Prochlorococcus marinus XMU1419: one gene and its partner. The protein of the gene in region 1 binds, or shares a complex with, the protein of each later gene. Links are inferred from orthologs where the notes say so. Each region holds a gene or a part of one and is shown on either strand. Other genes may lie near its edges. The genes, in order: accB and accD.

What was found.
Region 2: the proteins of accB (region 1) and accD are in contact, whole or in part, in a solved structure (PDB 8UXZ), measured with the Escherichia coli proteins. The link is inferred for Prochlorococcus marinus XMU1419 from one-to-one orthologs.

Annotation. Positions count from the first base shown.
Region 1 is NZ_JAAORO010000001.1:26,372-42,439, forward strand. What follows is about bases 421-3,310. They hold accB (acetyl-CoA carboxylase biotin carboxyl carrier protein), read left to right. Parts: upstream 421-1,557; coding sequence 1,558-2,064; downstream 2,065-3,310. Other genes in these bases: HA151_RS00125 (peptidylprolyl isomerase), read right to left, coding at 421-954; efp (elongation factor P), read left to right, coding at 998-1,558; pdxA (4-hydroxythreonine-4-phosphate dehydrogenase PdxA), read right to left, coding at 2,041-3,075; HA151_RS00145 (NAD-dependent epimerase/dehydratase family protein), read right to left, coding at 3,093-3,310. Also shown: more of HA151_RS00125, read right to left, coding at 1-420; more of HA151_RS00145, read right to left, coding at 3,311-3,971; HA151_RS00150 (HNH endonuclease), read right to left, coding at 4,235-4,636; HA151_RS00155 (DUF6554 family protein), read right to left, coding at 4,800-5,201; HA151_RS00160 (AbrB family transcriptional regulator), read right to left, coding at 5,258-5,770; HA151_RS00165 (hypothetical protein), read left to right, coding at 5,901-6,098; HA151_RS00170 (pyridoxal-phosphate-dependent aminotransferase family protein), read right to left, coding at 6,100-7,236; cobalt-precorrin-5B (C(1))-methyltransferase CbiD, read left to right, coding at 7,324-8,448; guaA (glutamine-hydrolyzing GMP synthase), read left to right, coding at 8,491-10,077; HA151_RS00185 (PD-(D/E)XK nuclease family protein), read left to right, coding at 10,150-10,863; HA151_RS00190 (hypothetical protein), read left to right, coding at 10,945-11,553; mrdA (penicillin-binding protein 2), read left to right, coding at 11,821-13,608; HA151_RS00200 (NAD(P)H-dependent oxidoreductase), read right to left, coding at 13,632-14,156; HA151_RS00205 (diflavin flavoprotein), read right to left, coding at 14,174-15,976. UniProt on the Escherichia coli protein: This protein is a component of the acetyl coenzyme A carboxylase complex; first, biotin carboxylase catalyzes the carboxylation of the carrier protein and then the transcarboxylase transfers the carboxyl group to form malonyl-CoA.
Region 2 is NZ_JAAORO010000002.1:114,258-130,385, reverse strand. What follows is about bases 11,313-14,262. They hold accD (acetyl-CoA carboxylase, carboxyltransferase subunit beta), read left to right. Parts: upstream 11,313-12,321; coding sequence 12,322-13,203; downstream 13,204-14,262. Other genes in these bases: HA151_RS04195 (Gfo/Idh/MocA family protein), read left to right, coding at 13,600-14,262; HA151_RS04200 (hypothetical protein), read left to right, coding at 13,205-13,597; HA151_RS04210 (phosphoribulokinase), read left to right, coding at 11,313-12,181. Outside these bases: HA151_RS04275 (CDP-alcohol phosphatidyltransferase family protein), read left to right, coding at 1-188; HA151_RS04270 (NAD-dependent epimerase/dehydratase family protein), read right to left, coding at 162-1,082; hisA (1-(5-phosphoribosyl)-5-[(5-phosphoribosylamino)methylideneamino]imidazole-4-carboxamide isomerase), read left to right, coding at 1,175-1,942; HA151_RS04260 (DUF3685 domain-containing protein), read left to right, coding at 2,022-3,638; HA151_RS04255 (thylakoid membrane photosystem I accumulation factor), read left to right, coding at 3,653-4,207; HA151_RS04250 (hypothetical protein), read left to right, coding at 4,217-5,383; HA151_RS04245 (hypothetical protein), read left to right, coding at 5,384-6,439; Holliday junction resolvase RuvX, read left to right, coding at 6,436-6,897; HA151_RS04235 (DUF3727 domain-containing protein), read left to right, coding at 6,924-7,460; HA151_RS04230 (YqeG family HAD IIIA-type phosphatase), read left to right, coding at 7,466-7,960; proB (glutamate 5-kinase), read left to right, coding at 7,957-9,039; lpxD (UDP-3-O-(3-hydroxymyristoyl)glucosamine N-acyltransferase), read left to right, coding at 9,059-10,093; leuB (3-isopropylmalate dehydrogenase), read left to right, coding at 10,122-11,195; more of HA151_RS04210, read left to right, coding at 11,285-11,312; more of HA151_RS04195, read left to right, coding at 14,263-14,697; HA151_RS04190 (class I fructose-bisphosphate aldolase), read left to right, coding at 14,801-15,868; fba (class II fructose-bisphosphate aldolase), read left to right, coding at 16,016-16,128.

The DNA of each region.
Region 1 (16,068 bases):
TCGACCTGCAGGATTTAATTCTGCTTCATATAAAAAGAAGAAAAATTGCGATGAGCCATCATCAACTGAGGTATTGGAATGGGACCATCCTAGAGTGCCAAGTGTTGCAAAAGGTAATGTTGGGGTCTCTGTGTACAGACCTAAATCTTCAAAAGTTTGATTATAAAAAGTATCTTTTTGATCAGGAATTCTAATTTCTAATGGAACGTGACGTTCTTCGTTTGTTTCAGGATCTATATATCCAATAGCTTCACCAATAGGATCACCTGTTTGCAATACAAAAAATTCTTCTGCTCTGTTAATAGGTAAATCTTTGTAGAAGTTTTTTGAAGCTAAATCTACAAATGCTCCCGCTGTAAGTGGAGCGTTGAATCCATCCACAATAGCTTGCATATCTCCTTTGGAGGTCTTTATATTGACTTTTGCTCTGCCCAGTAATCTTGGTAAATTATCAAACTCCTTGGGAATAGCGTAGGGAAATTCATTTGGCAGAAAATATTCTTCTAATCCACCTATTTTATCTAAAGCATTTCTGCGGGTCGCTATAAATGAGTATTTATCCTTTGATTTTGAATATTCTTGAAGACTATCAAAATTTTCTTTTAGTTCTAAAAATGTTTGTTCAGCAATTTTCTTATTATCGTTTGGTAATTCTTGAATAATCCGGCTTTGGTATTTTTTTAGTAAAGATTGACATTTTGTAACAGTTTTCGTAAGGGCGGGCCATCTTCCTCCTCTTACAAGGTCACTAGTTTCTTCCAATTTGTGTTGAATTTCTTGTAACTCAACTTGCTTGATAGGTAGTGCGTTCCTGAGGATTGCACTAGGGTCTTTTACTGCATTTCCAGTGGGCAAATCAGCCAGTACTTCAATCGGTTTAAAGAGAAAAACCTCAAAAATTATGATTAATAGAATTAATAAAAGTTTGTTCTGATTTGATAAGAATTTTTGCATAGCACTCTTGCAGGTTTATGATCCATGAGGATTTAATACAGGAATGATTTCCAGTAACGATTTTCGCACAGGTACCACCATCGAATTAGATGGACAAGTTTGGCGTGTTGTAGAATTTCTACATGTCAAGCCTGGTAAGGGTTCTGCTTTCGTGCGAACAAAATTAAAATCAGTTCAAAGCGGCAACGTGGTTGAAAAAACTTTTCGAGCCGGAGAATCTGTACAACAGGCTATCCTTGAGAAGTCTAACCTGCAACATACTTATGTGGAGTCTGAAGATTATGTTTTTATGGATATGACAAGTTTTGAAGAGACAAGACTTTCCTCTGAACAAATAGGTAAAGGCGCTAAGTATTTGAAAGAGGGAATGGAGGTTAATGTAATTTTCCACAATGGTAGAGTTTTAGAGGTAGAACTTCCAATATCTATCACTTTGAAAGTAACAGAGACTGATCCTGGAGTTAAAGGTGATACTGCTAGTGGGGGTACGAAACCAGCTATCCTAGAAACAGGTGCTCAAGTTATGGTTCCTTTATTTATTTCAGTAGGTGAAATGATTAAAGTTGACACTCGTAATGATAGTTATCTTGGACGTGAAAATTAATGGCTATGAAATTAGATCATGAAGACTTAAATCGCCTAATAGAGAAAATCTCTACAAGCGATATTCAAGAATTCTCGCTTGAGGGAGAAGATTTTAAGCTAGAAATAAAAAGAAATTTATTTGATCAAAACCAAGTTACTAATAATTTAGTTTCTAATACTTCGTTTGATAAGCAAAAAATTGTTAATCAAAAATCCATCAATGATAATGCTTCAATAGTTAGCGAACCTGAAGTACAACAGGTAGCCCCTCCTGGGCGTTCAGGCCTCACTGAAATCACTTCGCCTATGGTAGGAACGTTTTATAGGGCTGCAGCGCCCGGAGAGGATCCATTCGTCGAAGTAGGAAATAAAGTTAATGTCGGTCAAACTATATGTATTTTGGAAGCTATGAAGTTAATGAATGAAATTGAATCTGAATTTAATGCTGAAATAGTTGAGATTCTCGTTGAGAATGGAACGCCAGTTGAATTTGGCCAAGTTTTAATGCGTGTTAAGCAGTTTTGAATTTTTAGTCATTTCTGCAGCAGCTTTTATAGCTTCAATCATGCTTTGAGATTGAGCTATTCCTTTGCCAGCAATATCAAAACCCGTTCCATGATCAGGAGATGTTCTTATAAAAGGTAAACCTATTGTGGTATTTACTGAGTAATTAAAAGCTATAATTTTCATTGGTATTAAACCTTGATCATGATACATGGCAAGAATGCCATCATGTTTTTCGGAATCTTTATTTGTCCAAGCTTTGGCGGAAGAATTCCAGCAACTATCTGGAGATAAAGGTCCTAACAATTCAATATTTTTATTCCTCTCATTCCAAGCTATCAATGCATCAGTGAGCCAATCTTGTTCTTCATTACCCAAAACCCCCTCTTCGCCAGCATGAGGGTTTAATCCGGCAACTTTTAAAATAGGTTTATCATTATAGGTACAACAAAAATCTTTAAAAAGATCTAATTTTGAATGGATTAATTTTGTTGTTAATTTTTTTGGAACCTCACAAAGAGCTATATGGGTTGTAGCTAGTAAAGTATTGAATCTCCATCCTGTAATTGGTGATTTTGCTGTAAATAACATTCCAACATTTTTAACTCCACACATTTTTGCTAATACTTCAGTTTGACCAGAGAAGAAATGACCTGCAATGGACCATGATTTCTTGCAAATTGGTCCAGTTACAAGTGCTGAATTAGGATTTTGTTGTACAATTTCAATTGCTTTTTTTAAGTAATAGAAACTTGAATTACCATAACTTGATTTATCGTTTTCGTCAGATGAAGAAATTTCGAGATCATGAATTTTTAAATTTTCAGGATTTGCGAGGTTTTTTAATCCTAATGTTCTTAGGTGTTTATATGTATTTTGTAGATTCTTTTTTGAACCAACTAAAATAAAGTCGGTATTTTCGGGAATCTCATTAGAACCAAGAGCCTTTAAGATTATTTCAGGCCCAATTCCAGACTCATCTCCGACGCTTAAAACTATTTTTAATTTATTATTAGTATTCTGAAAGTCCATAAAAAGTTTTTTTATTTTTAACTATTCAAATAGCAATTCTTTAAACCTATTTTATAGTTTTTATAAATTAGTTTATATCCAAGTGTTTCACATAAAAGTTTATTAGAAACTCTTCTATTTTCCATCCAAAAAGATTTAGCGATAGGTGATAATTCCTCTTTTGCATCCTCAAATATTATTGGCTTTGGCATTTTTAAACCTAATAAATCGTAGCAATATTGAATAACTTCAACTTGAGAGCAGGGTTCATCATCTGCAATATTAATAATCTGGTAAAACTTTAAAGAATTCTTATTTTTTAATAAATAGATAATTGCATTTGCAATATCGGCTACATGAATCCTTGAAAATACCTGATTTTTTTTTGAGATAACGCGTATTTTTTTATTTTTTATTGCTTCAAAGGTGGATCTTCCAGGGCCATAGATACCCGGTAGCCTAAAAATTTGTACGGGTAAACCTGATTCAATCCATTCTTTTTCACAATTTAACCTCTTATGACTCCTTTTTTGAAAAGGGTTAGGTTGATCAATTTCAGAAACCCATTCACCTTTTGTGTTCCCATATACTCCTGTGGTAGATAAATACCCAACCCATTCAAGTGATAAACTTTTGAGCTTATGTCTAAGACTTTCTAAAACTGGATCTTTACCATTGTTGTCCGGAGGTATGCAACTAAGAATATGTGTAACTCCATCAAAAATTTTTTTATTAGGGATCATACCGTTTTCACTGTTAAAAACGAAACTATTTGGATCATTTTTTTCAGATCTCGAACTTGTTAAGGCTGTACAACCTAATTGCCTTATTTTTTTTGCAAAGAAACTACCGCTAAACCCACACCCTAAGATTAAAAATTTATTTTTATTATTTAGTGAGCTTGCGGGATTTTTCATGTGACGCTAGGATAGTACATATGTATTATATAATGATGAAAACAGTTGTTAGGCCTGATTTAAAATCAAAAACTTTCTGCATTAACAAAAGTTATTTGCGTCCGATAGAAAAAGAAGCCAGTTTTGTTAGTTATAGATTCTACCAAAAATTTTTTGTCATTCTCATTTCATTTTCGACAATTTTAATATTCCCAGAATCGCCAAGAGATTTGGAAAAGTTATGTGAGAGCTATAACTCTAAAAATATTTGTAATGTTTGGTAGTCAAGCTGCTTTATATGTTGAATCTTTTTTTTTGTAATTTATATTATTTGTATTAAAATTAGGATTTGCCCATTGCAGTAATCTTATTGCTAATCTTAGATCACCTTCCAACCAAGCTCTAATAGCCATTGCTCTGCGAGGATCATAAAATTTTTGTCTTCTATACCAATACAAAGCATTTTCATCTGATTTATCCCCGTTACATGAGAGACATGCAGGCACACAGTTTTCTGTTGTGCTTAAGCCGCCTTGGCTTCGTGGTAATACGTGATCAATAGATTCTGATGGCTTTCCGCAATATATACAACTTTTTCCTGTAAATCTATGAATAGACTTTCGCCATTGTCTCAATCTGAACTTAGGACATAAATCCTCTAGAAACACCGCATCATTAGTATGCATTCAGATTTTTTAATTAAATAAATAATGGCTTGAATATATCAAAAGTCAATATTTATTTATTATGTTTTAGGCTGAATTTGAGTGCAAAACTATAATTTAGTGTTGATAGATACAAAATAAAGTGTGTTGAAAAATCTATTTAATCGTTCTAACTTAATATTTTTTAATAGCTATATCTTTCAAGGGTTTCTTCTGAAAATTCTTCATTAGATTCTTTTTCTTTTCTTTTTTTTTCTTTTTGTAACTCTCTTTGTAGTTTCCTATCAGGATGTAAATTATCTAAGTATTCAATACAGTAACTAAATTTTTCTCGTTCTCTAATAACTGTTTCAGTGATTTGCGATGCTGCTTGCCTAGGTGAGACTTTAAAAATTCCTCCTCTTTGTTTTTTGATATAGGTATAAGCAGCTTCCCAGCTACTTCTATGGTCATTTCCGCTGTCTCGCATGCTGCAAAAAATTTCAGCTCCAAATGAGCCTGCATGAACTTTTGATGTTGTAAAAGCTAAAGGTGTAAATATACCTAAAGTTATAAATATCAGTTTTTTCTGCTTTAATCTTTGCATTAAACTTTTTTCTTCTATTTAAAAATATCTTTTATTAACAATATGTCTATAGAAATTTAAGATTTTATTATTCCAAATAAGTTTAAACACTTCACTACAAGAGGAAGAATTAAAAGCACAGTAATTAACCTTACTGCGTGCAGAGTTGCGACTGCAGCACCAACTCCATATTCTGAACCTACAAGACTCATCCCGCTTATACCTCCAGGTGCGGCCCCAAGAATAGTTGTAATCACATCTATATTAAGTAATCTGCTTGTCCATAATCCAATTGCTAACCCCGTAATAACTAAAGTAAAGGTTATCAATATCGCAGGCCTCCACAAGCTTTGAAGATCAATTAAAGAGTCTTTAGTTAACGATGTTCCAATTACTGTCCCGATGCCAATCTCTAATATTGTTCTTGTTCCAGTAGGCCACTCTGCAATATCCACTTTGCCACTGATGCTCAGTAAACTTGCGCCTAATAAAGCTCCTGCAAGTGGAGCTGCAGGAATACCCGTTTTGAGGGCTAAAGTTCCAAAGATTCCACCAGCAATTAGATAATAGATTAGATTAATGTTTGGCATAAAATTTAAAGGAGTTCGGAATAATATTAGAAAAAATTTTTTTTTCTTGGGTTGATAGTCGAATTATATTTCTCCAACCCTCCCATAATGACCCCTTTTATTGGCATAATATTATAAAAGGGTGAATTTTATGTCTTCACAGATTTCATACAGAGCTAATAAAAGCCGTATAAAGAAAAAACTATCTTTTTTCGAGGGGGGCCATCAGCTAGAAAAATTAGAGTTTGCTCTTGCAATTGCTCAAACTAAGGGGGATGAAAAAAAATCAATTTCTCTAAGAAAAAAAATTGTCGAATTAGGTGGAAATGTTGAGGAGCCAGGAACTTAACTTATTTTGATTCAAGACAATTAGTTGCCAACATTAATGCATCGCCTGCTTGTTGTGTTGTTATCTTGCCAAGCTCAAGAAGAACATAGCTGATAGCAGAAATGACAGTAATTATATCTCTATCGTTTACATAGCCCAAGTGACCAACTCTAAATATTTTTCCTTTCAAATGATCTTGACCACCAGCAAGTAAAATATCAAACTTACTTTTTATTAACTTTCTGAATTCTTCAGCATCCATTTCTCCAGTTTTTATCGCAGTAATTGAAGGACTTAAATAATTCTCATCAGCAAATAATTTGAGATTTAAAGCTTTCATGGCTGTGCTCATTGCCAATTTGTGCCTATTATGTCTGAGAAAAATGTTTTCTAAGCCCTCATCTCGCATCATTTTTAAAGCTTCATCTAAAGCAAAAAATAAATTAACTGCTGGAGTATATGGGTTGCTATTACTTAGAAGACTTTTTTTGTATGATTTTAAATCTAAATAAAATTTAGGTAAATTAGATTCTTCTGTAGCTGCCCATGCTTTTTCGCTCATTGATATAAAACTTAGGCCTGGGGGAATCATATATCCTTTTTGTGATCCTGAAGCAACGATATCTAGTTGCCACTCATCTATTGGTACATTGCAGGCCCCAAGACTTGTGACGCAGTCAACAATAGATAATGCTTTTTTGTGTTCTTTAATATATGAGCTAATAGTTTTTAGATCATTAATTACACCTGTTGAGGTTTCAGAGTGGGTTAATATGACGGCTTTTATTTCTTTTTGTTTATCCTCTTCTAATATTTTTTTGAATTCATCTGGATTAAGGGCAGTACCCCATTCCGAATTAATTTTTATTACCTCTAATCCAAATGTTTTAGCTACTTTTACCCATCTTTCACCAAATTTTCCATTTTCTCCACAAATTACTTTGTCACCTTTACTTAAAGTATTAATTATTCCAGCTTCCATAGCGGCAGTTCCGCTTCCAGTAATTGTGAGAATATCATTTTGAGTTTGATGAAGCCATTGTAAATTTTTAGTGGTAATTTCTACCAACTCTTGAAATTCCTTACTTCGATGGCCAATAGGATGCTTGCTTAATGCTTGTAAAACTTTTTCTGGAACTGGTGTGGGCCCAGGAATCATCAATGATAATTTTTGTTGTATGGCCACTTTTTATTAAATAGGTCATTCTTAGATTAGTTCTCATTATATATTTTTCAATTACTTGATTTGAAAAAAGGATTTTCTTTACCTCTATGGGTTGCCGGGTCTGCAAAGGCAGCATTAAAAAAACTTGTAGGGTCTTCTTTTGAAAATTATGAATTAATAAAAATTCCTAATGAAGAAAAAAGAATCAAAATAGAAATTCATTCTGTTGGTCTGTTCAAAGATGACTCGCATGCGTTAGGAATTTCATTTGCAAAGTCTGGTTTAGATCTTGACATTACACAGAATTTAGAAATATGGACAATAGCTTCTTTAGAAAAAATTTCTTTGAATAATCCTGTTCAAACAAATCCAATAAACATTATTCCAGGATCTGGTGTTGGTATCAAAGAAAATACTTCAGAAATATGTATTTCTGATTTTGCTAAAGAACTTTTATATGAAAATTTATTGGAAATTATTCCCGCGGGTTTTTATTTAAATTTAGAAATAATTTTTCCAAAAGGGGAGTTTCTAGCTGAAAGAACCAGTAATAAGTCATTTGGTATTGTAGCCGGGTTATCTATTATTGGTACTTCTGCTGAGACTTATTCGAGTGCTTCACCTGATCAATTAGAAGAAGCTAAAACAAAGCTATCAAAATTAATGAAAAATGATTTTAAAGGAAAGGTTGTTTTTGTTATTGGTGAAAATGGCTTAAATTTAGCAAAAACTTGTAATGTTAATTTGCCAATTATAAAGGTTGGTAATTGGATAGGGCCATTAATAGTTGATGCTGCAATAAAAAATGTAAAAACTGTAATCCTTTTTGGTTATCATGGGAAATTAATAAAATTAGCAGGCGGCATTTTTCATACACATAATCATTTAGCTGATGGAAGAATTGAAATTCTTGTTTATTTAGCTGTTCAAGAAAAAGTACCACCTGAAATCGTAGTTAAATTATCTTATTTAAATACTCTTGAAGATGCCTTATTACTTCTTGAAAGATTTGATAAATCTACAGCTGAAAAATTATTCAAACACTTATCAAATACGATTGAGAAGCGTTCTTTTGCATATGTTAATAGGTATGTTAAAACTGATATGGAAATTGCAGCAATTATTTTTGATAGAAAAAGGGAAATAAGGTGGACTGGAACTATAGGTAGTGATTATATTTCTTATTTTCAATCCAATAAATTTTAAATTGATTCTGCTTTTGTAAAAAAATTGAGCTAACTTTTATACATGAGTCAAAAATCATTAAAAAAAGAACGAGAGCCTTCAATATTAATTTTAGATTTCGGATCTCAATATTCTGAATTGATTGCTAGAAGGATTCGAGAAATTAATGTTTTTTCACTTGTTGTTAGTAACTATATTTCAATTGAGGATATTCAAGATATTAATCCTAAGGGCATAATTTTGAGTGGAGGTCCTAATTCTGTATATGCTCAAAATGCTCCTAAATGTGATAAAAAAATTTTTGATTTAGGAATTCCTATTCTTGGCATTTGCTATGGAATGCAACTAATAGTCAAAGAACTTGGAGGATCTGTAACTTCAGCCACTAAAAAAGCTGAGTACGGTAAAGCACCAATAAATATTGATCTAGAATGTGACCTTCTTTCTAACGTAGTAGATAAATCTATAATGTGGATGAGTCATGGGGATTCAATTAATTGTTTGCCTGACGGATTTAATAAAATTGCTCATACGGAGAATACAGTCCATGCAGCAATTTCACATGATAATAAGAAATTATTTGGGGTACAATTCCATCCTGAAGTGGTTCATTCAGAGTTTGGAATGACAGTAATTAAAAATTTTGTTCATAATATTTCTTGTTGTGCAGCTGATTGGACAACCGAAACTTTTTTAGAGGAGACGATTCCTAGGATAAGAGAACAAGTTGGCAATAAGAAAGTTCTGCTTGCCTTGTCAGGAGGAGTTGATTCTTCAACCCTTGCCTTCTTGCTTAATAAAGCAATTGGAAATCAGTTAACATGCATGTTTATAGACCAAGGTTTCATGAGAAAAGGTGAACCTGAGTTTTTAATGAATTTTTTTGATAAAAAATTTCATATAAAAGTTGAATACATTAATGCTAGGGAAAGGTTTATTGCAAAATTAAAAGGGATTACTGATCCGGAACAAAAAAGGAAAATTATTGGTGGAGAATTTATAAGAGTTTTTGAAGAAGAAAGTAACAAGCTGGGACCTTTTCAGTACTTAGCGCAAGGTACTCTTTATCCTGATGTAATTGAAAGTGCTGGTACTAATGTTGACCCTAATACAGGGGAGAGAATAGCCGTAAAAATAAAGAGTCATCATAATGTTGGCGGATTACCAAAAGATTTACAGTTTAAATTAGTTGAGCCATTAAGAAAACTTTTTAAAGATGAAGTTCGAAAATTAGGAGCTGCTTTAGGTTTGCCGGATGAAATCATAAAAAGGCATCCATTTCCAGGCCCAGGTTTAGCAATAAGAATTTTGGGAGAAGTGACTAATGAAAAACTTGATTGTCTAAGAGATGCAGACTGGATAGTGAGAGACGAAATTAAAAAAGCAGGTCTATATGATGATATTTGGCAAGCTTTCGCAGTATTGTTACCAGTTAAAACTGTTGGTGTTATGGGTGATAAAAGAACTTATGCCTGGCCAATAGTTTTACGTTGTGTATCTAGTGAAGACGGAATGACAGCAGACTGGTCAAAAATTCCTTTGGAGATTTTGGAAAGAATTTCAAATAGAATCGTAAATGAAGTAGTTTTAGTTAATAGAGTCGTTTACGATATTACAAGTAAACCCCCTGGAACTATTGAGTGGGAGTAATTTAAGAAATGTTCTAAAAAATTAAAGTCTTTTAATTTTTTGAACAAATTTTTTAATGACAATAAAAATGCAATGAGCCAGATTATTAAATTAAGTCGTTCTACTGTTGAGAAATACCTTAGTTGTCCAAGATGTTGTGTACTTGATAAAAAATATCAAATAAAACCTCCATCATTACCATTTACTCTAAATATAGCTGTAGATAATTTATGTAAAAATGAATTTGATTACTACAGAAGCATTCAGAAACCACATCCATTGTTTATTGAACATGGTATTGATGCTGTTCCTTTTAAACACGAAGATTTAGAACGTTGGAGAAGTAATTTTCAAGGGATTAGATATAAGTCAATTGAACATAATTATGATTTTGGTGGAGCTGTCGATGATATTTGGCAGAAAAAGAATGGTGATCTTATCATTATTGATGTAAAAGCAACTTCTAGAAATAATTTTGATTGGTCTGAAACTTTTAATAAATACGAATATGCAAAAGCTTATAAGAGGCAATTGGAAATGTATCAGTGGTTATTTAAAAAAAATGGTTTTCAAGTTGCTAAGGAAGCTTATCTTTTGTACTTTAATGGAAAGAAAAATGAAGAGCTATTTAATAATCAATTAAATTTTGATGTGCATTTAATTAGATTAGATTGTTCTACATCATGGGTAGAGAATAAGATTATAGATACTGTAAATTTATTACGGTCAGAAATTTTCCCTAAACCTTCATTAAATTGTGAATACTGTAATTATTTAAAAAAGCGTTGGCAGTTATCAGTAACTTAGTACTCATAAAAAATTATCTGATATTCCTGGAAAATTAGTAAATAAAAGATAACCTTTAATTAGATTATAAAATTTTGGCTTTTGATAAATTCTAAAGAAACTGAAAAAAAGATAACTAATCATCTTCAAAAAGATGTAGTAAAAATATCTGGTAAAACAATTTTTATCAATCCTTTTTTGTATTGGCGGAGGTTTGATGAAAATACAAATAGATGGCTGAGAGAACCTGGTCAAATGTCAGAGGCTCAAATTCAACCTAATAGGAATCGTTTTTATCCGGAAATAGAGTGGGCTGATTTAAGTCATGAGCAAAAGCTCATAAAAGATGGGACTGTAGAGATGTTTTTAAAAACTCTTGAATTGATAAGTACGTTTCACCCTTATCTTAATTCCGGGCATTTATTAGAGGTTGAGAGAAAAATGACGATAATAAAAAAAATACCATTTGAAAAGTGGGTTACAAAATCCTTCGCCAAAAAAGCAAAATTATTAGAAAATGAAAAAAGAAAATTTCAAAGAGAAAGGTTTTTTAGTAGCTGGAAGGAATGGTTCAGTCTTGAAAATACACAACAAGCTATTCTGCCATTAATAGTTACTATATTCATATCATCATTCATTGGCTGGACTCTAGGGATATCTAAAAATAGTTGTAATCCTTATTTTGAACAAAACTTAGATCAAATAAATTAATTTCTCTGCTATGTTTCTCAGTATGGTACTTAATATTTTTTTGAAAAAATAAATTTTTTTATTTAGAATTAAGATGAAATAAACAATTAATCTTAAAAATAAAATTTTTATGAATGAAAATTTTACTTCAAATTATATTAAAAATGATGAGTTCACACTGAATACTGAAGAAAGTGACTATAAACATTTAATTACTGTTCTAAAAGAGATAAGGGAAACCATTTCTTTACTGGAAAAAAAGATATCTAAATAATTTTAAAATTTTTGATAAAAAATAACTCTAATAAAAAAATTATTTCATTAAAAAGGCAACCTTTAGTCTTACTAATTTTTTCTTCTATTTCGTTTTTGTTGATTTTATTAAGGTTAATTTTTTTACAGCTATTAAATCATGAATCTTTTAAAACAATGTCTGATGAAAATAGGATTAGGCTCATTGCTGCTCAACCAATACGGGGAAGAATACTTGATAAAAATGGTTATATTTTAGCCGATAGTAGAGTTAAATATTCTTTAATAATTAAGCCTCAATCTGTAAATCAAAGCAATTGGGAAAAACATAAATTACTAATCTCTGATTTATTAAAAGTTGATAGTAATTTAATACAAAAAAAATTTTTTAATGGTTTAAAAAATCAAAAACTTTCAGTAACTATTCTTGAAGATTTAAATGTGGATCAATTAATAAAATTTAAAGAAAATGAAGATAATCTACTTAGTTTTGAAATAGCTTCGAAATTAATTAGAAATTATCCTTATAAATCAGTTGCTGCACATGTTATTGGGTATACTCAGCCAATCACAGATTCAGAATATAGTTTTTTATCCAAAAAGGGTTATAAATTTAATGATTTAATAGGAAGAACTGGAATTGAATATGTTTACGAAGACTTTATAAGGGGTGAATGGGGTGGAGAAATGATTGAAGTAAATTCTTTAGGGAAATTTCAAAAATCATTGGGTATTAAACCTCCATTACAAGGTAATGATATTGAATTGACAATTGATATGAATTTGCAATTAGTTGCTGAGGAAGCACTTAAAAATAAAAAAGCTGGAGCAATAATTGTGATGGATCCTAGAGATGGTGCAATAAGAGCAATGGCCAGTAAACCGACTTTCGATTTGAATTTTTTTTCAAAGGATTTTAAGCCTCAAAAAGAATATAATGAGCTTTTTGATTCTCCTGATAAACCTCTTTTTAATAGGGCATTAAATGCTTATGATCCAGGAAGTGTTTGGAAAATAGTAACAGCTTTAGCTGGCTTAGAAAGTGGTATATTTCCTAGTAATACTTTGTTAGAGACAAAACCATGTATCACTTATGGGAGTCAATGTTTTCGCGAACACAATGATTTAGGTTTTGGTGTTATAGGTTATGAAGATGCTTTACGAGTTTCAAGTAATACATTCTTTTATCAAGTCGGATATGGTGTAGGAGTCGATAAAATTTACGAGATATCTAGAAAACTTGGTTTTAATTCTTTTTCTGGCATTGAAATTTCTGAACAAGAAAATGTAGGATTCATAGCTAATAGTAAATGGGCTAATGAAGGTAGAGGATGGGGCAAACCAGGTAGAACTCCTTGGGTTCCAGAAGATATTGCAAGTATGTCTATTGGCCAATTTGTTGTCCAAGTTACTCCTATTCAAATTGCTAGAGCATATGCTGCCATAGCAAACGGAGGATATTTAGTTACTCCTCATTTAGCTAAAAATGATGGGGAATATTTTTCAGATAAAAAACGTATTAAATTAGATTTAGATCCAAAAAATATTGAGTTGATAAAACGAGGTCTTAGAAAAGTAGTTGAGTCAGGTACTGGTGTATCAATTAACTATGGGGTTTCAAATTTACCTCCAGTTTCAGGTAAAACTGGAACTGCTGAAGATGGTGAAGGCGGATTAGATCATGCTTGGTTCGTTTGCTTTACTCCCTCTGAAAAGAGTGAGCTGCTAGTGGTTGCTTTTGCTCAAAATACACCTGGTGGAGGCTCTGTACATGCACTTCCAATGGCCAGACAAATTTTAAAAGTTTGGAATGAACAAAAGTGATATTTATTGTAACGATTAAGTGTTTATGTTTTTAATTTTTTCATTTGTAAAAGTCTTTTAATAATATCTTCAACAGTTTTGGTATCTATGGGTTTACTATATGATGACAACATTTGTCTCCCTAATACTTGACTACCTAAATGGACTAATTGTATCCGTAAAGAGGTTAGTAGTTCTAATCCTATACCCCCTGAAAATGTTGCAATTGCAATTGGTTGACCATTAAATAAATTCCTAAAATCATCTCCAGAAATTGAAAGCCATGCGATGAAATTGGAGAGAATTGGAGGTATAGATCCATTATATTCTGGAGCACAAATAACCCACTTTTCTATTGCGAAAAGCTTTTTTTTAATTTCTTCTATTTCAACTGGAATATTGTCTTTGTTATGAATTCGTGGATTAAATAGAGGTATGTCAAGAGTGGTTAGATCTAATATCTCAGAATTTATTTTAAGCTCAATACTTTTTGCAAGAAACTTTTTAGAAAGTTCTAGATTTTTCCCACAACTAGCTGAGATGATTATTAAATCTTTAGATTCAGTCATAAATTAGATAAACAAATTTAATAGTTAGCACCAGTTTTGCGGTGGTGAACTGCTGTTAGACTATCGGATTTAACTATATTACCGTGTAGCACTTCGGCGTAAATCACCCAATGATCTCCACATTCCATTCTCTCTTTTACAGAAGCATCTAACCATGCTAATGACTCAGGAATTATTATCTGTTCGTTAGGAGTCAATTCAATGTTTAATCCTTCAAATCTATTTTCTCCAGGCGCAAAGGGTCTTGTAAATCTTTTCAAAGGTTCTTTAAAATCTTTTTCACTTAGAATATTTAATGCGAATGAATCTCCAATTTGAAGCAAAGATTCTACTGATCTATCTTTTGCTACTGCGATACTTAATCCAGGAGGAGAAAAACTTGCTTGACTAACCCATGATGCAAGCATCGCTCCTTTTATATTGTTTTCATCTTTTCCTTTGGAAGCAGTAAGAACGCAAAGTGAACCAATTACTCTTCCAAGAGCTTGTAGCTTTGGATCTGTTTTGCTTGTTATCATTCCTGTATCAGATTTTCTAGGTTTTTTCTTTGTTTTTTTTATGATTGTTCTTCCAAAGTGAGTTCCTATTTCTTCTAGTTCTTTAATCTTTGGTTTATTAGGGCTAAATTTAATTCTTATAGGATCAAAATTAAACTTAAAACCACCGTCTTTCAATTTTGATTCAAGTAAATCTATTGCTTCACCGCTCCAGCCAAAACTACCAAAAATTCCTACTGGTTTATCTCTATTTCCCTCTGATAACAATGTTCCAAGTGCACTTACTATAGGAGTTGGAGCATGACCCCCTAGTGTGGGAGACCCTATTAAATATCCATCAGCATTTTGAATGGATTTTACAAGTACATCATTAGGGGTAAATTCACAATTAATACTGTCTACCTCAACTGAAGTTCTATTGATCCCTTTAGCTAATGCGTCACCAATGGATGCTGTATTTCCATATGCACTTGCATAAATTAAAACGATTTTAGGATTATTTGTTATGAGATTTTCACCCCATCTGATGTAGTCAATTAGAAAGCTTTTTAAGCTGTATTCAATAGCTGGACCATGTAATGGTGCGATAGTTTTTATATCATACTCTGCAATTTTTTCAGTTATTGTTATCACTTGATTAGACATTGGTGCCATAAGGCAATCATAAAAATGCTTTCTATCAATTTCTGTACATAATCGATTTTTTTCAGACCAATATTTAGATGAAATGTGTGCTGAAAAGATCTTTTCACTTAGAAGGAGTTCTTGATTTCTTTCATATACTATTAGGCCTCCAGGCCAACGGGCTGTTGGTATAGGAATTAAATCTAGTGAAATATGATCTAATTCTAAATGATGTTCTTTTTTGACTACTTTTAATTTGGGTAATTGAATTTCAATAAAGTTTTTTAAGTTAGGATTTCTTTGATTCCAAAGTTCGGTAATAAGTTTAAAACCAGGATTTGAGCAAATAATAGTTAAGTTTTGAAAATGCGTACTAATTTTTTTTATGGTTTCTATGATTTGTGGATTAATATGACCAGTAATTATATTGATTTTATGTAATTTGAATTGACCATAAAAACTAGATATTTCCTCAAAAAATTTATCTAAATATTGTTTTTCAGGAGGATGAATAATAAAAAGTTCCTCATTACTTCTCATTAAAAAAGTATTAAAAGAGGACCCTTGTTCAAGACTAAACTCAAGTTCAAATCTTTCTTTATTTTGATCTAGAAATCTGATGCAAATAATATTTTCGGTAATTTCAAATTTTGATAATTTTTGATTTTTTGAAAGTAAGTTTTTATTAATTTCTGACATTTTAAAATTTATTTTTAGTTTTAATTTGTGGTAGGCATGCTTATGATTGACGTCATATTTATCTTTAATGAAGATTCAACTATCGACCTGCA
Region 2 (16,128 bases), on another replicon or contig:
ACGGTTTACCAGCATCAATTTTAGGAAAATATAAAACATTTTTCTTTTTTATTTCAGTAATTACATTCTTTACACCATTAGAAATTAGCTTATTGAATAATTTGGCTTTAATTTTTTATTGGTTAGGATTCATCCTGACTTTTGTTACTTTATTAGGCTATTTAAGAATTAAAAAGAATATTATCTGAATTTTCATCAAACTCCTCACTCTTTTTATTATTAAAATCATTCACAAAACTATCTTTTAGACCATTAAGTAAATCAAAAGTTGGCGTCCACTCTAAATCACGTTTTATCTTAGAGATATCAGTCTGATAATGATTTAATCTAATTGGAAATCCCTTTCGAGACTTAGGATCTAATTTTTGATAATCAAATGTTCTTAAAGAAATCTCATTTTGGTTTAATCCAAGAACCTTCGCACAGAAATAAATTAAACCCTTGATTGATACTCCTTTTTCACCTGAACAGTTGTAAATATTATTTTTGGAATTTTCAAATTTTATGCATCTAATCATTACATCAGTAAGATCCGAAACATGGCCTAGCTGAGTAATTAAAGATCCGTCACCAGGGATTGGTATAGATTTTTTATTAAATAACCTTTCAAAAAACCAATTTTCAATTTTATTATAATTTCCTGGTCCATAAATATAAGTAGGTCTAAAACTTGTAAAAGGAATTTTTTGTTTTTTTAACCAATTTTCTGTCTCAAACTTTCCTTTGTGCCTACTTTCTGGATCAATTGGATCAACTTCGGATAAGGGTAGTTCACAACTATCTTTATAAACACCTGCAGAGCTGACATATATATATCTCTGGAAAGAGTTATCTAAATTTTCTATAAGAAGTTTGGTTTGTTCTAACTCTCGTCCAGAAATATCAAAAACAACATCATACTTTTCATTTCTTAGCTTGACGATATCTTCTGAATTATTTCTATCACCCTTAATTAAGTTTGTTTTTTTAGGATTACTTTTATTACCTCTCGTAAAAATATCAATATCATAATTCTTACTTAATAACTTTCCAACCAAAGACTTACCAACAAATCTAGTGCCGCCCATTACAAGAATTTTCATATTCAAAAAATATTTAACTGAAGTAGTAATCTTAAATAGAATTACATATTGAATAGTACTACTAATAAGTAATTAATGAAAAGGATGATTCTATGGACCTAATTCCAGCAATTGATTTAATGAATGGTAAGTGTGTGAGGCTTTTTAAAGGTGACTTTAATAAAAGAAAAGACTTCACCAAAGAGCCTCATGAGCAAGCTAAATTTTGGGAAAGCGAAGGGGCAAAATATATTCATATAGTTGATTTAGATGCTGCAAAATCTGGATCCCCAACAAACGATGACTCAATAAAAAAGATTGCAAAAACAGTTAATATACCAATTCAAATAGGTGGGGGGATAAGGTCTCAAGAACGGATAGAGCAATTATTTTCTTATGGTATTGAGAAAGTTATCATGGGAACCTCTGCAATAGAAAATAAAGAGCTAGTTAAAGACTTATCAAATAAATTTCCTGGAAGGATAATTGTTGGGATAGATGCAAAAGATGGAAAAGTTAGTACAAGGGGTTGGCTTGAGCAATCTAATATTTTCGCCACAGATCTAGTAAAGGAGTTTTCTTCATTTAAAATTGCTAGTTTTATTGTTACAGATATAAATACAGATGGGACGTTAGAAGGGACAAATGAAGAATTCATAAAAAGCATACTTGAAATTACAGATATTCCAGTAATAGCCTCAGGAGGTGTTGGTTCAATTTCTGATTTATTATCATTAGTAAAATTTGAAAACTGTGGACTTTTTGGAGTAATTGTAGGTAAAGCTCTTTATGAAAAAAAATTCACGATCAACGAGGCGAATAATGTATTGTCATCAGAGAGATTTAATGACTTTGATTTAAACAGAAATTACTACGCCTAAAAGAGTATAAAAATTGATTTAAGGCTGGTATTTGCAGTAATTGTTAGTTAATTTTGTATAAGAGATAAGAAATCTAGTCTTGGAATTAATTTCAAAAAAACCGATATTGATTATTGCTCCAAGCTTAATAGCAGAATCTTTATCGCTTAAGTTAACATCACTAGACCAAAATTTAGACATTAATTTTAATAATGGAACAGGTGATAAAACTCCTGATTTAGTTATATGGAATGTTCTTAATTTCCAATCAGAAGATCTTATAAGGTTAGAATTATTAAAATTAAAAGAAAGATATGATGAGTCAAAGTTTCTTATAATTCTCTCTGGCGAATTTGTTTATGAAGCAAATACCTTTCCATCGTTAAATGCTGAAGGTTTTCTTTTAAATCCCAGTGCAGAAAAAGTTCTTGAATCTATTGGTACCATTTTAAATGGAGGAAGGGTATTTGATATTGAAAATAATCCCCAAGTTAAGCTTAACAAAAATAAACCTCTCTCCTTTAGTCAAAAAATTCTAACTTCAGGTCTCAAACAAATAGATTCTGAAATTAACTATATATTCAAATATGTCAACTCTGATTCAACACCAGAATTTTATAAATTCATTTTAAAAGGAAGATTAAGAGAACTTATTACTGCAAAATCTTTTCTAATTTTCTTATGGGGTAATTCACTAGAACTTTATACAGAGGCAGTTTATACTGAAAATAAAATTAATCTTGAAAATAAGAACACTGTATTTATTAAAGATAAAAATACTACAGAAATATGGAATTTAATTTTAGATAGACTAAAAGAAAGGTATAGCTCAACTAACTTAGAGGTTGAATTCAATAATTCATCAATAATTCTCTCTGGGATAAAGAAAGAATTCATTTCACGACTAATTTGCAAAATGTTAGATGAGTTAGATAATTTAGTTAAAAATATTAAGGAAAACTATAAGGAGAAAGATTTTAAAGATGATTTAAATTCTCTTATAAAAGAACTTAAGGTTAATACAATTTCAAACATCACAGACAGCTATTTTCGATTAAAAAAAGGAGGCGAATCTATTTCAATAAATGATTTTATTTATAATGAAGTAAGTTGCGAAGAGATAGATAGAGAATCACATGAATCAATTATGTTTATTGAGCCAATTATTAAAAATGAAGCTCTTGACTATGATGGAAAATTACTCCCTCTATATGAAACAGAATCGTTTTTGATCCTTGAAAATATTATTTCAAACTGGACAATAAGGAACTGTAATTTATTAGCTTCTGAAATCTTTAATATTTGTTCTTCTTGGCCTGAATTAAGAACTGTACTTATAAATCCCGAATTACAATCGACAAGAAATTTTGAAAGATTTAGAAATAATATTAATAACTACAATCGCTGGCATGACTACATTTATATGCCTATCTACTTGTATGAGAGTAAAAGAGAATATATTGATATTATCGATAAAAAATTTACCCGTTACTTTAAAAATGAAAATAGGGAGAAAGAATTAGAGAATCTAGAATGGCTACAAAAACAAGTTACATTGTTAGTTGAGATAAGAGATGCCGTAGCACCTCAGTTAGAAGTTGCTGTAAAATATATCGGTAATCTTTTCGTAACTTTCCTTACAAAGGTCGTTGGTAAAGCTATCGGTTTAGTGGGGAAAGGAATCCTTCAAGGATTAGGAAGATCAAGTTCAAAGTAAGTTATTAAACTTTAATGAAAATAATTCAATGGATCCTTATAGCATTAATTTTCTTAAGCCCATTTAAAGCAAATGCCTCTAGAGATACTGATAGTTACGATGGCAACATTTTCCCAATATACGCAGGTAATGGGGCTATAGTTCCTCCCCAGACAACTCTTCAGGAATCATTAAAAAATAAAAGAGTTGCAGTTTTATTTTTTTATCTTGACGACAGCTCGGATAGTAAAGCTATGGCTCCGATAATATCCGGTTTAGATTTGATATGGAGAAATAATATAGATATCATTGCTCTAACTACTGATGAATTACAGGATAAAGAAAAGTCTGATCTTAGAAATGAACCTAATTATTATTGGAACGGATTAATTCCACAAACCATTATTTTAAATAGTGATGGTGAAGTTAAATTTGATAAAAATGGAATGATTAATATCGATGAATTAAACAAAGTTATTGGAGAACTAAAGGGAATTGATATAGAAGAAACGACATTTTCTGTAGAAAGTTTTAATGAATACAACAGTATCATTTCTGAAAAAGAAAAAAAAAATAAAAACAAAAATTAATTAAAAAAAATGATATTAATAAATATCTTCCTAGTTCTTTTAATTTTTTTAATTATTTCAGATTTATATATTAAAAACTCACCCAAATCAAAGTTAAATCTGGTACCTATAAATTACAAAATCAAAAAAAAGGATGGTTTAAACGAATTAATTATTGATTTAAAAATAACTAATAAAAGTAAAACTAAAGAGACTATGGTTTCTAATATAAATTTTGAGTTAGATTGTTTTAAAAGTAAAGGTAACGAATATTGCCAAAATTTTAATTATCAACAAGATATTTACATATATGAAAATAATAAAATTAAGAATTTAAATAATTACTGGCCAACAACAATTATCAAGTCAAATTCAGAATTATTTGTAAGAATCATATATAAATTTAGCAATGATAATTTTAGAAAAAAAATAAAATATCTATGGTTAAAAATATATTGGGAGAACTATGGACATTTTGGTATTTCAAATAATAAGGATTGTTTCTTAATTAATTTAGATGGTCAAAAACAAAGGCCGAAAGAAGTTTTTGAAATTCCAATAAATAATAAATATAAAGCACTTGCTATTAAAACTGATTTACTTGGTTGCTTTGATAACCCAGTAAATACTGTGATTGAATACTGTAAAGGAATTATAGAAGAAAATGATATTTTAACTATCGGTGAGAGTCCGCTAGCGATTATGCAAAATAGATATATTTCCCCTCAAAATTTAAAATATAGTTTATTTTCGAAAGCTTTATGTTATTTTTTTCACCCTACAAGCAGTCTCGCAACAGCTTGCGGGATGCAATTATTAATAAATAGAATCGGAGTCACAAGAATAACCTTTGCACTATTTGTTGGATATCTCTTCAAATTAGTTGGGATTAAAGGTATGTTTTATAGGTTAACTGGTTCAGAATCATCCCTCATTGATGATATAAGCGGTACAGTTACACCTTACGACAAGAGTATAGTTATGGGTCCTCTCAATGCGGATTTATTTTGTAAGGAGGTCTCGAACTATCTAAATATAGATGTTGCAGTTGTCGATGTTAATGATCTTGGAGGTGTGAAAGTTTTAGCAAGTTCAAATAAAAAGGTAAATAAAATACTCAAAAAACACTTATTATCAAATCCAGCTGGCAATGGAGATGAAAAAACCCCTATAGTATTAATAAGAGAAAAAAAGTAAATGAAAAAAGATACCTCTTATTCTTTTCAATCTAAAAAAGGAATGGAAGTAACTTTTGAAGAACTCCATATACGGCACATTAATCTTTTAATAGATATTAAAAATAAGGAATTGAATAATTGGTTTTTAAAGATGGCAATTATCAATACCTTTGATGACTTAAAAATCTTCTTGAATAATCTTAAGAAAAATAAAAATAAATGCATAATTGCTATATATGGAAACGAAATTATTGGTTATTTGAATATTTTTCCTTTAAACAAAAAAGAGACTTGCTTAAAAATATCTAAGCCCAAGTTGATTAAAAGCAAGTGTTCTTTAACCGATAAACAATTAACTTTAGGATTGATAAAAAAATCCATCTCAATAAAAGAAATCAAAACTTCAAGTTGGATAATTAATTCAGATATAAATAATGTTGACCTCATATCGAACGCAAGAGAATTAGGCTTTCAACCTTTAGGAGAGATAATCCTTTGGGATGGTTCTGATCTAAATAAACCTAAAAATCAAAATACCAATGCCTATACATTAATTAATGAATTCCAAAACATTAATAAACAAAATATATTAAAAATAGTTAATTTCATAAGATCAAATCAATCTCCCTTAATAAGAAATATTTTAGATTTTGATCAAGACGACATTCTTAAAAGAAATAATTCTAAGAGTGGTGCCTTAATATATGAAAATTCAGTTTTATGTACAATTTTAAAAGATATTAATTATCAAAATGAAGAAATTTATACTTTAACTATTAGTAGATATTGGGATAAGAGATTCAATTCTATTTTAAAAGAATTTATAAAAAGATTTTTTGAAAAATCACCTGTTTCATATTTAAAAACCTATAAAGAAAATTCTCAATTAAATGTTTTTCTTGAAGAGTGTAATATCAAAGAAAAAAATCAAGAAATAATTCTTATTAGGAACACAATAATTAAGAATGAAGCCAAACAAGTAAATATAATAAATCAATCTTTGGAATCAATCTTTGAAAAATTAAGTCCACAAGGTAATCCATATCCATCTCCTTTTCCATTAAAAACAAAGTGAAATTTTGCAAACCCAAGCCCAAATCAATTTTGAGTTTGGATATAGGTTCCAAAAGAATAGGATTAGCTTATTGTGATCCCCTCTGCATAACATCAAATATACTTCCAGCAGTAAAACGATTTGAAAATAATCAAGAGATTAAAATCATTAGAAATTATATAAATGAATTTAATTTGACTGGTTTTATTGTGGGTATTCCGCTAGATGAGAAAGGTAAAATGACCACTCAAGCTATTGACTGTAAAAATTACGGTCAATTACTTTCAAATGAATTAAAGCTTCCATTTTCTTATGTCAACGAACATAGTTCAACTTGGGAATCTTCAGAAAGATTTGGAATAAAAAAAGATAAATCCGGATTAATTGATAGTTTTTCAGCAAAAATAATACTTGAACAATGGATCGAAGAAGGTCCTGAATTAGAAGAAAAAGCTGGTAAACGTCAGATAAAATATTAGTATTAAAAAGGATAGATAATTTTTAAATGAAAGAAGCCAATTCAAATGATAATTATGATGCACAGACTCTTTTATTAAATGACTCAAATGGAAACGAGCTATTTTGTTATCTTGAACAATTAGTAAGTGTTGAAGGCCAAGAATATGCTTTATTAACGCCAGTTGATACACCAGTAAGTCTTTTTAAGATAAATGAAAAAGATGAACCTGAACTAATTGAGAAAATAGATAAAAATGAACAAATACTAAAAAATGCTGAAGCAGTCCTTCAAGAACATGATTTAAGACTTGTCAGATCAGCAGTTACATTAACAGTATCAGGAGAACTTGAAGAACCAATTTACGATGAATTAGAAGAAGATTACGTCGATGATGATAGTGAGAGTTATGAATTGCTAGTTAACTTTAATCTTTTTGACCAAGAATATGGCTTATATATACCACTAGATCCTTTTTTTATTGTTGGTAAATTAAAAGACAAAGGTGCCTTATTAGTTGAAGATGATGAGTTCGATAAAATTCAACCTTTGATTGAAACTGAGCTTGAAAAAAGTAGTTCTTAAAATAAATGAGATCTATCCTAAATATTAATTGGGATTCAAACTTACCAATATATAATATTTCTCAATCTGAGTTGCAAAAAAAAGGAATTAATTCTTTATTGCTAGACGTGGATGGGACTCTAGTAAATAGAAAATCAAATATGATCCCAAAAGCTGTAAAAAATTGGATCATAGAATCTAAAAAACTTTTCTCCTTATATCTAATAAGTAATAATCCATCAAAAAAAAGAATCGAAAAAATAGCGAAAGAATTAAATTTAAGTTATAAATACAATGCATCAAAACCTAGAAAAAAAGTAACTTTGTCTGCTATCAAAGAAATTGGCAGAGAGCCAAAAAATATAGCCATTATTGGCGACAGAATTTTTACAGATATTATTGTTGGGAATAGATGTGATATAAAAACAATATTAGTTAAGAGATTAAATAGAGATGGCCTGCCTATAAAATTTAATTTAACTTTGACAATAGAAAAATTAATTTCTCATTTTATAAAATGAAAACTTGGGTTATAAAAATTGGTACTAGTATTTTAAGAGGTACAGAGGAAACATCTACAGAAGAAGTTATTGAAAACCTTTCTAGATCCTTTACAAGTTTTCTTTCAAAAGGAAACAAGTTAATTTTAGTAACTAGTGGAGCCGTTGGATTAGGTTGCCAAAAGTTAAATATTAAAACAAGACCAAATGATTTAAGTACCCTTCAAGCTACTGCTGCAGTAGGTCAAGTTAATTTAATGTCCTTATACGATAAAGTATTTAATAAATTAGGTCTTAATATTGCTCAAATTTTAATAACTAAAGCTGATTTTAATTCACGAGAATCCTTTAATAACGCTTCTAAAACTTTAAAAAGATTAATCGATTTGAATGTTATTCCAATAGTAAATGAAAATGATACCGTAGCAAATGAAGAGCTTAAATATGGAGATAATGATACCCTCTCTGCTTTAGTTGCCTTGGCTATAAATGCTAACAAGCTTATTTTATTAACCGATATTGAAAATCTATACTCAAAAGATCCACGTAATAATAAAGATGCGCAACCTATTAAAGAAGTTCATAATAGTGAATTAAAGGAAATTAAAGATAAAAATATTCAAAACTCAAATAATGAATGGGGAACAGGAGGAATTTCTACAAAATTAATTTCTGCAGAAATAGCAACAAAAGGAGGAGTCGAAGTCCAACTAGTTGATGGAACTAATAAAAAAAACTTAATTGAAATATTTAATGATAATAAAATTGGAACTTTATTTTATCCAGTAGAAAAACCTATTGGAAACAAAAAAAGTTGGCTTTCACACGCAATTCAAACAGTAGGGAAAATTACTTTAGATGATGGCGCTTCTTTTGCAATTAAAAAAAAAGGTGCCTCACTTTTAGCGGTTGGTGTTAAGAATGTAGAAGGAAACTTTACGATTAATCAGGCAGTTAAAATCGTAAATACAAATGATAAAGAAGTTGCAAAAGGTTTAGTATCAATAAGTAGCGACAAATTAAGAAGTATCTTAAATAATAAAGAAAATAACAACTCCTCGATAATTGTCGTTCATAGAGATGTTCTTGCTCTCTCTTAGAAAAAATTAAAATTGAAAAATGCTTTTAAGTGATTTAGTTGATCTAATAAAAAAAGGAAATTCAAATTTTATTAGTGCCAATATTTTCGAAGATTTAAACATAGATGATGCTGCCTCATTAGATGCTGCAGTTAAACATCAAATATCTTTTTTAGAGGAAAATAATATCCTTAAAGAAAAATTAGATCAAACTAAAGCCTCAGCAATAATAACTACTAACAACGATGAAATTGTTAGTGCCCTAAAAAAACTCAATATATCTAACATAATCGTTAAAAATCCAAGAATTGCATTTGCAGAAGTATTGGATTATTTATATAAAACTATCAATTTCAAACCAGGAATTCATGCTTCAGCAGTTATAGATAAAACAGCAATAATTGGAGCAGATTGCCATATTGGACCTAATGTCTATATTGGAGAAAATACCGTAATTGGAGACAATAATCATATTCTTCCTGGATCATCAATTTTAGGCAATGTTCAAATAGGAAATAATAATATAATTCATTCTAATTGTGTTATTTACGAAAATACCATTCTAAAAAATAATTGTGTAATTAATTCAAATTCTGTTATTGGATCAGAGGGATTTGGTTTTATTCCTGAAAATGGCAAATGGGTAAAGATGCCGCAAAAAGGTGGTGTAAAAATAATGAGTTTTGTAGAAATTGGAACTAATTGTTGTATTGATAGACCCGCAGTTGGATTTACTTTTATTGATGAGGGAACAAAGTTGGATAATTTAATACAAATAGGTCATGGCGTAAAAATTGGAAAGAATTGTGCATTTGCAGCTCAAGTTGGTATCGCTGGAGGCGCAAATATTGGAGATGGTGTTATTTTGGCAGGGCAAGTAGGAGTCAATAATAGAGTAAAAGTTGGTAATAATGTCATTGCGAGTTCAAAATGCGGAATACATTGTGACATTGAAGATGGCAAGGTAATAAGTGGTTTCCCCGCGATGGAAAATAAATCATGGCTAAGGAGTTCAAGTATTTTTAAAAAATTACCAGAATTAGCAAAAAAACTTAGACAATTAGACAAGCAATAATTTATTGTTCTATTAAACAAAAATTTAAATGAAGAAATATAAGATTGTTTTATTGTCAGGAGACGGAATTGGACCAGAGATTTCAGAAGTTTCAAAAAAAGTTTTAAAAAAGCTTTCAAAAAATCATAATTTCGATATTGAGATTATTGAAAAATTATTTGGAGGGATAGCGTATGAAAAATATGGTACTCCTGCTCCAGATGAGACACTAGATCAATGTAAAAAAAGTGACGCAGTACTTTTAGCATGTGTTGGAGATATTAAATATGATTCTCTTGCAAGAGAATTAAGGCCAGAAAGTGGGTTACTAAAGTTAAGATCTGCCCTAAACCTTTTCGCAAATATCAGGCCTGTCAAAATAAGAAAATCTCTATTAGATGCAAGTACATTAAAAAAAGAAATCGTTGAGCATGTAGATCTTATTGTCGTAAGAGAATTAATAGGAGGAATTTATTTTGGAAAACCAAGAGGCCACATAACAAATACAAAAATCCCAAAAGCTTTCAATACTATGGTTTATGATTCGGCAGAAATAGAGAGGATTACAGAAATAGCAATAAAAATTGCTAACCAAAGAACTAAAAAAATATGTTCAGTTGACAAATCAAACGTTCTTGAGGTTAGTCAATTATGGAGAGATACAGTTTTAAATATCACCTCAAAAGATAAAAAAATATCTCTAAACAATATGTACGTTGATAATGCAGCAATGCAATTAGTTAGAGATCCTGGTCAATTTGATGTAATTTTAACTAGTAATTTATTTGGGGATATTTTAAGCGACTTAGCTGCAATGTTAACTGGTTCCATTGGTATGCTTCCATCTGCTTCTCTAAACAATAATGGGCCAGGAGTTTTTGAACCTGTTCATGGTTCGGCTCCTGATATAGCTGGTAAAAACATAGCCAATCCTATAGCAATGCTTTTATCTGCTTCCATGATGTTAAAAATTGGATTAAATGAAGAAGAAGCTGCAGAAAATTTAGAAACTGCCATTGATAAAGTTTTATCAAAAGGATTTAGAACAGCAGATTTAGCTGATGGGTCTTCTGAAGTTTTATCTTGCAGTGAAATCGGAGATAAAATAATGAATGAAATTTAAAAAAAAATTAATAAATAAAAAAATATTTTTAAGTAAAACATAAAGTTGGCATATGACCTGTCAGAATCATTAGATATTGTTTTTAAAAAATGTCAAAACGTCATCCAGTAGTTGCTGTAACAGGATCTTCAGGAGCAGGAACAAGTACCGTAAAAAGAGCCTTTGAGCATATTTTTGCCAGAGAAGATATTGTTCCCGCAGTTGTAGAAGGTGATAGTTACCACAGATTTGAGAGAATGCCTATGAAAAAAGCTATGGCGGACGCTCTTTCAAAAGGTGAAAATTTCTCTCATTTTGGTCCAGAGGCTAATCTTTTTGACAAGTTAGAAGAACTTTTTAAAATCTATGGTGAAACTGGAGGAGGAAAGAAAAGATATTATCTACATAGTCTTGAAGAAGCAGAAGAGCATAATACAAGACTTGGGACATCCTTGGAACCTGGACAATTTACTCCATGGGAAGATATTCCTGAAGGTACAGACGTACTTTTTTATGAAGGTTTGCATGGCGGGGTAGAAGGTGATGGATACAATGTGGCATCTTATGCTGATTTACTTGTTGGTGTTGTTCCGATAACAAATTTAGAGTGGATTCAAAAAATCCATAGAGATAACGCAGAAAGAGGTTACTCAGCGGAAACCATTGTGGACACTATATTGAGAAGAATGCCTGATTATATAAATCACATTTGCCCACAATTCAGCAAAACCGATATTAATTTCCAAAGAATTCCCACAATTGACACTTCTAATCCTTTCATATGCAGAAATATCCCAACTCCTGATGAGAGCTTTGTGATCATACATTTCAGAAAAGGGGCAAGAGAGAAATGGGGGATTGATTTTCAATACTTGCTTGGAATGATTAACGATTCATTTATGTCAAGTCCAACAAGTATCGTTGTAAATGGAGGGAAAATGGGTTTCGCAATGGAACTAATTCTCACTCCAATAATTCATAAAATGATTGAGGAGAAAAATAAATAATAATTAATTTTAGATTATCAATTCAAATCATTATATTTTTAACTTTGAGAAGTTTTTAATCTAGAGGATCTCAAATTTTTATATATCTTTCTTGATAAAAGTACCTTACTTAGATTTAAATAGAAAAAACAGGAAAAGTTGTGTCATTAATCGACTGGTTTGCCGCAAGGCGTAAAGATCAATTTGTTGGGAAAGTTTCCCAAGATACTGACGAGGGAGATGGTTTATGGGTTAAATGTTCAGAGTGTTCGCAAGTAGCCTATAGAAAAGACCTAATTTCAAATTTCAATGTTTGTAGTAATTGTGGACACCACAATAGGATTAATAGCGATGAAAGGATAAATATAATTGCTGATAAAAATTCATTCAAAGAATTTGATAGTTCACTAAGTCCTACAGATCCTTTGGGTTTTAAAGATAGAAGAGCGTATGCTGATCGAATTAAAGAAAGTCAAGCAGGTACAGGTTTAAGAGATGGAGTCGTAACAGGTATCTGTTCTGTGAATTCAATGCCTTTAGCATTAGCTGTTATGGATTTTAGATTTATGGGAGGATCCATGGGTTCAGTAGTTGGTGAAAAAATTACAAGGATAATTGAGAGAGCAACTTTAGAAAATTACCCAATTCTTATTGTTTGCGCATCAGGAGGAGCAAGGATGCAAGAAGGTATGTTAAGTCTCATGCAAATGGCAAAAATATCTGGAGCACTAAAAAAACATAAAGAGAAAAATCTTCTATATATGCCCTTGTTAACTCATCCAACTACTGGAGGGGTAACAGCCAGCTTTGCGATGTTAGGTGATTTAATTTTGGCGGAACCTAAAGCACTTATTGGATTTGCTGGAAGAAGGGTTATAGAACAAACATTAAGAGAAAAATTACCCGATAATTTTCAAACAGCTGAATATCTACTTGAGCATGGTTTTGTTGATGTAATAGTGAAAAGGAAAGATCTCAAGGATACTCTGACTAAAATTTTAAAAATTCATGGTGTAAAAGAACTTGCAGAATCAAATATATAAAATGAGAATAATTTCTAATTTATTTTATTTTTCTTTAAGCCTTCTACTCTTTATTTTAAACTTTGCTTCCTATTCATATGCCATAGGAAATGTTGATTGGGTTCTCCTTAAAGAGAATGATGATGGGAAAGAATGGCTTGATAAAGGGAGTATTAAGTCGCTGCCAAATGGTGAAATAAGTGTATTAACAAAGTTCTTTAAGAATCCAACTAATTCTGATGAAGATGGAGAGTTATCACTTTATGTAATGAGAATTAATTGCAATGAAAAAAAGTTCAAAGATACATCAATAAATGGAATTCCTCAATTCAATTCAAAATGGCAAACTTCTAATAATGATGAACTTATAGATGTTGTTATTGAAAATAGCTGTTCAGAGTTTATTAATAGATAAGAATGAATATTAAAAATAAAAAATTAAAAATAGCAATCGCTGGACTAGGGTTTGGGAAAAAAGTTCATTTAGAGGCATTAAAAGAATCTGATCACTTAACTCCTGTAGCTATTTATCATTACGAGAAAAAGCAAAAATCGATATTAGAAAAAGAAACGGGCTTAGATTTTTTTCATAATTGGGAAGACTTAGTTAAATCCCCAAAGATTGATGGAATTATTATTGCCACCCCCCCTGAATCAAGATTTAAGTTAGCAAAACAAGCTCTTGAGAATAATAAAAATTTGCTCCTAGAAAAACCCGTTTCAATATCCTCCTCAGAAATTGAAGAGCTTCAGAGAATATCTTTGATTAATAATTTAAGCGTATGTGTTGATTTTGAATATAGAGCAGTACCTCTTTTCCTTCAGACAAAAAAACTTATTGATGAAAATATCTTAGGAGATATATATTTAGTCAAATTAGATTGGTTAATGGGCAGTAGATCCGATCCCAAAAGGTCCTGGAATTGGTATTCATTGGAAGAAAAAGGTGGAGGAGTTATTGGCGCCCTAGGTACTCATGCATTCGATATGTTGAATTGGTTTTTTGGAGAATCAATAAATGTATCTGGTAAGTTAGCTACATCAATCAAAAAAAGACCTTTACCTAATTCATCTGATTTAAATGATGTTACAAGCGAGGATGTTTGTCTCGCTAATATAGAAATATCAAACTATGGCTCCAATCTTATTCCTTGTCAGGTATCCTTATCATCGATTTCAAAAAACGGTAGAGGATTTAGTTTAGAAATATATGGAAGCGAAGGTTCACTTATTCTTAAAAGCGAAAACCAAAAAGATTATGTCCATGGTTTTAATTTGAAATATTCAAACAACGAAAACAAAGTACAAAATCTAACTGCAGATTCAAGCTTTAATTTTGAAAAAACATGGACTGATGGGAGGATTGCTCCAGTTTTGAGAATTCAAAATTTATGGGCTCAGAGTATAATTAATAGAACACCTGTAATCCCAGGCTTATGCGAGGGACTTGCTAGTCATAAAGTTTGCGAAGCCATAAGAGAATCTTCGAAAAGTGGATTAAGTATCAAAATTTAAGGGTATACATTTATAAGTAGCAATTATCACCCGATAAAGTATTCGATTGATTTTATTTTTTTTTCATATTCTGGAAAAATCAATTGAACTGAACTTTTAAAGAATGGCTTTAAATTATTACAAAAATGAGCTTAAAGAAAATGCTCAATTACTAGCTTCTAAAGGAAAAGGAATATTAGCGGTAGATGAATCCACTAAAACAGTAGGGAAAAGACTTGCTGGAATAGGCGTTGAAAATACTGAAGAAAATAGGAAAGCGTATAGAGGAATGCTCTTTACTACAAAAGATCTTGGAAAATACATAAGCGGAGCAATCCTCTTCGAAGAAACTCTTTATCAGAATCACCAAGATGGTGAGTCAATGGTTAAGAAACTAAATGATCTAGGTATTATTCCAGGTATAAAGGTCGATAAAGGTCTAAATCCACTTCCTGGAGCAGGAGATGTAGAAACTTTTTGCTCTGGCCTAGATGGATTGGTTGAAAGAGCAGCAAAATATTATGAACAAGGTGCAAGATTTGCAAAGTGGAGAGCAGTTCTGCAGATTACAAATGATGGTTGTCCTTCAAAACTATCAATTCAAGAGAATGCTTGGGGATTAGCAAGGTATGCAAGATCAGTTCAAGAATCTGGTTTAGTCCCTATTATTGAACCTGAAATCCTAATGGACGGCGATCATACTATTGAAAAAACTGCTGAAGTCCAAGAAGAAGTAATAAAGCAGGTTTATATTGCCTGTCAAGCAAATGGAGTTTTTCTAGAAGGCACTCTATTAAAACCCTCTATGACTGTTAATGGAGCAGATTGTCCAACAAAGGCTGATCCTATAAAAGTTGCTGAAATGACAATCAGAACTATGGAAAGATGCGTTCCAGCTTCTGTTCCTGGAATAGTTTTCTTATCAGGGGGGTTAAGCGAAGAAGCCGCTTCTGTTTATTTAAATAATATGAACACTCTTTACAGGAAAGCTTTATGGAATGTTTCATTCTCCTATGGAAGAGCATTACAGCACTCATGCTTAAAGGCTTGGAAAGGAAGCGACGTTGAAGGAGGTCAAAAAGCGTTAATAGCAAGAGCTCAAGCAAACTCTGAAGCTTCAAAAGGTGCCTATGTAGCAGGATCTCAACCTTCATCTGATGAGCAATTATTTGTGGCAGGCTACACTTACTAAATAAAAAATTTTAAAAATATACTCTGGGTCATAAAATTAGTTTCTTCAATTTAGTATTTTGTATATCTAATGACGTGACATTTGATACCTCTTTATACTAAACTCTCGGAAACATGTGCTTTATATAGCATTTAACTTATTTTAATTATGGCCCTCGTTCCACTAAGACTACTTTTAGATCACGCTGCTGAGAATGGTTACGGTATTCCAGCTTTCAATGTTAATAACCTTGAGCAAGTTCAAGCAATCATGGAAGCAGC